2 regions of the Shewanella litorisediminis genome follow, and region 2 is predicted to be linked to the other one. Evidence: riboswitches for the same ligand, from Rfam matches in the RefSeq annotation. Region 2 holds a riboswitch; the other holds the start of a gene.
The links. Region 2 has a riboswitch for cobalamin ahead of JQC75_RS13720 (TonB-dependent receptor). Riboswitches for the same ligand answer to the same signal wherever they lie in the genome.
Positions count from the first base shown of each region.

Region 1: linked by a shared signal. The riboswitch ahead of JQC75_RS03570 (ABC transporter ATP-binding protein) and the one ahead of JQC75_RS13720 (TonB-dependent receptor) in region 2 are both predicted to bind cobalamin.

Region 1 is NZ_CP069213.1:817,843-821,250, reverse strand. Features, by position in the region: gene cobT (nicotinate-nucleotide--dimethylbenzimidazole phosphoribosyltransferase) at 1-48, opposite strand, end outside; gene JQC75_RS03575 (FecCD family ABC transporter permease) at 58-1,053, opposite strand; gene JQC75_RS03570 (ABC transporter ATP-binding protein) at 1,098-1,913, opposite strand; cobalamin riboswitch at 2,013-2,165, opposite strand; gene JQC75_RS03565 (histidine phosphatase family protein) at 2,247-2,921, opposite strand; gene metH (methionine synthase) at 3,168-3,408, shown strand, end outside.
Region 2 is NZ_CP069213.1:3,120,070-3,123,477, forward strand. Features, by position in the region: gene JQC75_RS13715 (GDSL-type esterase/lipase family protein) at 1-25, opposite strand, end outside; gene JQC75_RS13720 (TonB-dependent receptor) at 108-2,048, opposite strand; cobalamin riboswitch at 2,137-2,267, opposite strand; gene JQC75_RS13725 (hypothetical protein) at 2,352-2,948, opposite strand; gene JQC75_RS13730 (DUF805 domain-containing protein) at 3,026-3,370, opposite strand.

The DNA.
Region 1 (3,408 bases), 1.9 Mb from region 2:
CTGGATTTGCTCATCCCGCTCGCGGCTGACGGGAGCTATATCAAACATCCAATATCCTTATTCACTCCTGCGGCTAAAGAGCAGCGTCAGGAAAAACACACTGCCAACCACGGCAGTAATTACCCCCACAGGCAACTCCTGTGGCGGCAGTAAACTGCGGGTCATCACATCGACCCACACCATAAAGAGTCCACCCAGCATGGCCACAATCAGCAGCGACTGACTGCCGGGAAACAGCAATCTGGCGATGTGGGGGATCATCAGTCCCACAAAGCCAATGCCGCCGCAGCTGGCCACCAGCACGGCTGTCATCAAAGAGCACATCAGCAAACTGATAATGCGCAGTTTGGCCACGGATACCCCAAGGGCGTGGGCGGTTTCATCACCGGCACTGAGGGCAAACAGCTGTCGCGTGACCAGCAGCAAAAAGCCCACAAAGGCGCCAAACACCAGCCAGGGCAACCAGAGCATATCCCAGGCCGCACGGGCAAAACTGCCAAGGCTCCAGAATATCACCGATGCCGTTACCTGGGGGCTTGAAAAATATAGAAGCAAACTGCCGAGGGCGCCGAATAAAAACGAGGTGGCGACCCCGGAAAGCAGCATGCGCTCCACCTGACTTTGCAGCCCAAAGCCACTGAGGGTGAGTACCACCAATACCGAGGCACTGGCACCGATAAAGGCCCCAAGCGGCAAGCCGATGGCGAGCAATACCCCATGGGTTATGCCAAGACTCAGCACCACAATCGCCCCCAGGCTGGCACCGGCGCTGATCCCAAAAAGATAAGGGTCGGCCAGTGGGTTGCGGGTCACCAGTTGCAGCGCCCAGCCGGAAAGCGCAAGCCCGGCGCCGCACACAAAGGCCAGCAGTATGCGCGGCAACCTCAGCTCCAGCAAAATGCGGCTGTCGAGATACGCGACATCCACCGGGCGCTCGCCAATCAGCGCATGCAGGTACACCGACATGGCCTCGCGAAAACCTATATCCACGGCGCCAAAAATGCTGGCAAACACAGGCGACAACAGACAGGCCAGAATAAGCGCCAGCACCATCAGCTCGCGGCGTCCAAGGGGGGTTAGCAGGGCTCTGATGGCAGTCACAGGCTCACCTCTTTCGGACCTTGAGACGCCGTTCGGCCGCCATAACCGTAGTAGTAATGTATGAGGGGACGACCATGCTGAGGGTGAGGCTCTACCGTAGTGCACACCCCAAACACAGAAGCGAGCATGGCCTCGGTAAGCACCTCAGCGGGCGTGCCCGAAGCCTCAAGGCGGCCACGGGATATCAGCAGCAGCTCATCGCACAGAGCACTGGCCAGATTCAGGTCGTGTATGGTGCAAATCACGCAGATATCCAGGCGCTTTAAGAGTTCCAGCACTTCAATCTGGAAGCGTACGTCCAGGTGGCTTGTGGGTTCATCCAGGATCAGAAACTGCGGCTTTTGAACCAGCGCCCGGGCAATGAGTGCCCGCTGCTTTTCGCCGCCGGACAGTTTGCCAAAGGGTTGGCGGCCATATCCGTCGAGCCCCACTTCCGCCAGAGCCGCTGCAATGCTGGCCTTGTCGGCGGCGCTGTCGGCAGCGAGCCAGCCCTTGTAGGGGATAAGCCCCATGGCGACTACGGCCTCGGTGGAGAGATCGAACAGGGGGGGTAATTCCTGGGGCACCACGGCCACCGCGCGGGCAAAGCTGCGTCTGGAATAGAGATGAATGTCCTGACCATTGAGCAGTATGGTGCCGCTGTCGGGGCGAATAAAACGGTACAGACAACGTAGCAAGGATGACTTGCCGGCTCCGTTGGGGCCAATCACCCCGTACATGCCGTTTCCGGACAGGGCAAAGCTTACGCTGTCCAGCAGCGGCCGCTCCCCAACCCGCCAACAGAGGTTGCTGACGTCGATGGCCGGGGTCATGGTGCTACCCCATACAACAAGTGCCCGGGTTCCCTCTGGGGAACGGGCATGGCAATTTGGCTCATATCACTCCACCGGGTAACCCGCCCGGACAGGGAAAATAAAAGAGGCACAGGGGCAGGTATCCTGACTCGGGGGCATTCCCCCACACAGTTGCGGGCACAGTCCGGGCTGATACCTTATGGTATGTCCCCGGTTCCCTTTTCATGTCGGGTTGGCATGGCCCCCGACACCCCTGGCGTAAATGGCCGGAGAAACGACTCCGGCTCGCAGATTATCAGACCTTTCACCTACTTGGTAAAGGGGCAAGGGACTTGGTGGTAAGCAAAGCCTTCAGCTCCCCCAAAGTAAACGCCCCTGCCAGCCGCTGTCGGTCCAGTACCAGCGGGTGTGAACCCGGGCGCCGTAATCCAGCTCCAGCGCCCGATAAAAGCCGGCGACCCTTTCTGCCCCCAAAATAGCAGCCATCAGACAACGGATAACACCGCCGTGGGTAACCACCCACAGTGGCCTGCCATCATTAAGCGGTGCGTGCGACAGCAGCCTTTGCAGTGCCTCTGCCACCCTGACCTCAAAAGCAGCCATGGGCTCGCCGCCCTCGGGCGTTATCGCCCAGGGGTCTTGCCACCAGGCCTCCATGGGAGCGGTTTGCCAAAGCTGTGCTATGGGCTGCCCATCCCAGACGCCAAAGTCCATCTCGGTCAGCTGCGGCTCGATAAGTATGTCTGGTGGATTGCCCTCGGGGTGAGCGGCTGTTATTTCTGCCTGCAAGGCATTCGCAAGCCGCGCGCAGCGCAGCAAGGGTGATGAGATGATTTTGGCAGGTACTGCCATGTCACGGGCCTTGCCGGCAATGGCACTCAGGGCACTTTCACTGGGCAGGGCATCACTCCGGCCCCGCAGCACAGCGCCATCTTCACACTGGCCATGGCGCCAGAAAATAATGTCACGGGGCAAAATCGCCACGTCCTTTTCCCGTTCATTCGGCTGGTCAGCTTGCCTGTGCATACCGCGTTATCCTCATTCCGGTTTTACATCAATGCCGACGGGTACCTCGCTTGCCCCTGAGCCCTGGTTTGCCCCTGAACCCCTGCTTGCCCCTAAAGCCAAGTTTCGCGTATTATGGACGTCTATACGTATAAATGTCCAAATCAAATTAAGCGGGTGCCGTACCGGTTTTACCTTTTCAGCGGCATCAACCCGGCTTAGGCTACACAGGACAGTCACTTTTTTGTACTTTGCAGGTGTTTTTTTATGGCAACTCCAGTGTTATCCCAAGCGACCAGGGCGCTTGCCCAGAGCCGTCAACAGCGACTGAACGAGGATCTCTCCAACCGCATTCTTATCCTCGATGGCGCCATGGGAACCATGATCCAGGGACACAAGCTGGAGGAAGAGCACTACCGCGGCGAGCGTTTTGCTAACTGGCACTGCGACGTGAAAGGCAATAACGACCTCTTGGTGCTCACTCAGCCTGAGATAATCAAGGGCATCC
Region 2 (3,408 bases):
CGAACAAGACTGACAGGATACGCACTTTGTACTCCCCGGACTAATCCGTCTGTTATCGCCCAAAAAAAAGCCGGACACAAGTCCGGCTTTTCAATTTCAGTGGCTTATCAGTATCTCAGCCCCAGCGTCAGGCTCACCTTGCGCCCTTCACCGGGGTAATAACCATTGCCCCAGTCACTGTAGAAACCCGATGCGGCATACGCTTCATCGAACAGGTTATCCACTCTCAGGGTGGCACTCAGGGCATCCTTACGGAAACTGACTGCGGCATTGGTCAGCCAAAAAGAATCGAGCTGCTCGCCCACATTGGCGTTGTCCCCTTCCACAAAACGCTCACCCGTGTAGGCAGCATCCACGTACGCCGACCAATGCTCGGCAAACTGGGTAGAGACATACATACGGCCGCTGTGTTTGGCGACCCATGACAGCGCCTTACCCTCATTGAGACCTGCGGTAAATTCGGCATCAGTATACTGGTAGTCGGCGCCCAGGCTGATGGCATCGTTCAGCTGCCAGTCCCAATCCAACATGGCACCATATCGGCGCGACTCATCGGCGTTGATGTTGGCCCCCGGGAAATAGCCACCCACGGGCGTGTCGGCGCTGGGGTCAAACACGATTTCATCTTCCAGGCTTAAACGGTAGAGGCTCAGGCGCAATGCCTGCTGAGCGCCCTGATAGTCCCAGCCTGCTTCATAGCTGCGACCGGTTTGAGGCTTTAGGCTATCCTGGCTGGTGTAGGCCTGCTCATCCACCTTGGCAAAACGGAAGTTATCTTCAGCGCGCAGGTAGAGTCTGTGTCCCTGCAGTGGACGGTAGTTCAAGCCAAGCTCAAGCGCATGGGCGTCATTATCCAGCTTGCCACCCTGTGGAAAGGTATTTTGATCGCGAATATCGTCCTGAACTTCGGCGTAGCGGCCACCCACCACATAACTCAGAGACTTGGTCAAAGGCACCGACGCCTGGGCAAAAGCGGCCCAGAGTTCCTGGGTGTTGCCGCGTTCCATATAAGCCGAGGTAAATTCAGATTCGCCTCGTGACAGGTCCAAACCTGTTACCAGCTTGAGTTCGCCATCGTCAGTCTGGTAGCGGCCAATCGCTTTGGGAGAAAGGCTGATGAGTTGGCGCTCGGTTTCACCCGCACCGCCCCAGCTGATGTAATTGACCTGAGTATCACTGGCATCCAGATCCGCGGCCAATGTCCAATGTTCGGTCAGGTTGTGCTCATATCCCAGTCGGCCGGCCTTGGTCAGATTATGCTGATAGTCGCTGCTGTTGGCGGCGTTTGCCTGACGGGGATTGGCGTCGAGTTCCTCTGCGGAGAGAGAACCTGCAAGTTCGCGGTCATCATCGTAATAGGACGCTTCTGCAAAAAAGCGCTGCCCATCGCCACGGTATTCAAGGCGGCCCAGCACAGAGCCTGACTCGCTGACGGCATGGTCACGGTAGTTATCGCTCTTATCGAAGTTGCCACCCACAAAGAGATTCCAGCGCTCATTCAGCGCCGCCGAAAAATCCATGGCAGTGCCAAGGGTGCTGAAACTGCCGCCAGTGAGCGAGGCGCCGCCGGTGCTTTCCTGACTGCGCCTGGTAATGATATTGATGACGCCGCCAACGGCCTGATCGCCATAGAGCACACCGGCGCTGCCAGAAAGCACTTCGATACGCTCAATCTGACTCAATGACACGGCATTGAGGCTGGGAGCGGCAATATCAATATTGTTGAGACGGCGGCCATCCACCAGCACCAGGGTGTTGTTGGCAGCCTGGCCAGCGCCAAAACCGCGCATGGCGAATACCGGCCCGGTGCCGCTGTCACTTATTTGTATGGCACTCTGGCCGCGCAGCAATCCGGCAAGGCTGGTCGCGCCGCTCAAGGCGATATCTTCGGCCGTAATAACCGCTACATTGGCGGCAATATTGAGGGGGGTATCGGCCTGACGGCCAATGACCACCAGATGTTCATCCACAGGAGCCTGTGCTGAGGCGAAAGATGACAGCAGGCTTGTGGCCAGCGCCAATGAAATCAAAGAAGGTTTGGTACCCATTTTCCTTACACTCCATCAAGGGAAACGGGGCATGGGTCATCGACATGCCAAAAGCTGTCGCAGTCAAGGATCTGCCCACCGAAATCCACGACAATACCTTATTTGGGCCGGTCTCCGGACTTAGATGCCAGGCATCATTACCGTTGCGGGGGCAGTGTCGGATTTACACCGACTTCCCGATTCTCCCGCCAATGCGGGCACCCAAAGGGCTGACAATAAAGAGGCCGTCACTCATGGACGGCCGCGCATTATAGACGTCTAAACGTATAAAAGTCTAAGCCTTTGTCTCGCACGAGTGGCCGTTCAGTTGAGGCGCAAGGGCAAAACAGAGGCAATAAATTCGCTGTGATTGGCCGACGTCAGCGGAATATTCTGCCCCGCAAACACATCGCCTCTCATGGATTTATGCATGAGCACCAGCTGCCCGGGGCCGCTCACCACCCGGTAATAACCCACCTCACCTTCGGGCTTGGTGAAAAAGGGGCGCGACTCTTCAAGGGAGGCATGCTGATTGGGCATGCGACTGCAACCCAGAATACCGTGAAAACCGGGATGTCCGTCGGTATCAACGTCGCCCAACTTTTCGTAGGTGACTTCGCCCTCGCAGCTGCCCCGATACTGCCTGGCCAGGCCATCCAGAAAGGCCTCCGGAGCGGGAGAATCATCACTCAATTTAAAGCTTTGAACACAAATAAGCCCGCCCCATTGATTGAGGTTTTCCTGGACCGGCACAAATTCAGCACTCACCATGTCGGTCCTTTCCTCGGTGGCAGCCAATTTCCACCCCGACGGCAATTCAAACGAGAAAGGCGTGCCAAACAGTGACAGCTCCTGAGTTTGCGCAAGTGCGCCGGTGGCGGGCAGTAAACCAATAAGAAGTAATAAGCAGCGGGTCATCATCAGCTTCCTTGAAATCTCATACCGTAACGTCCTGAAACGGCATTTTGATGGGGGGAGGAGAGCCTCCCCACAGACTATCAGGCAAAGGCCTTGGGGTTTTCACCGTAGTCGTTCTCGTCCTGACTGTCCTGACAGTAGAACACGATCAGCACTATGATACCTATGATGGGGATAAGCGCGATAAGCTGCCACCAGCCGCTGCGGCCAGTATCGTGCAGACGACGGGCACCTATGGCAAGAGACGGTAAAAATACGGCCAATGAATAGAGGGTACCGACCAGCATGCTGCCAAGGGCCATGTCCACCAGATTCATCCCCACACTCACAATCAGGTTGAACAGAAAGAACATCCAAAACTCTTTGCGACGGGCACGCCCCGTGAAGTCCGCGTATTTTTTCCAGGCGCCAATGTAGTATTCCATGGTTTCTCCTTAAAGCCGGGCTCCATCGCCCAAATTAC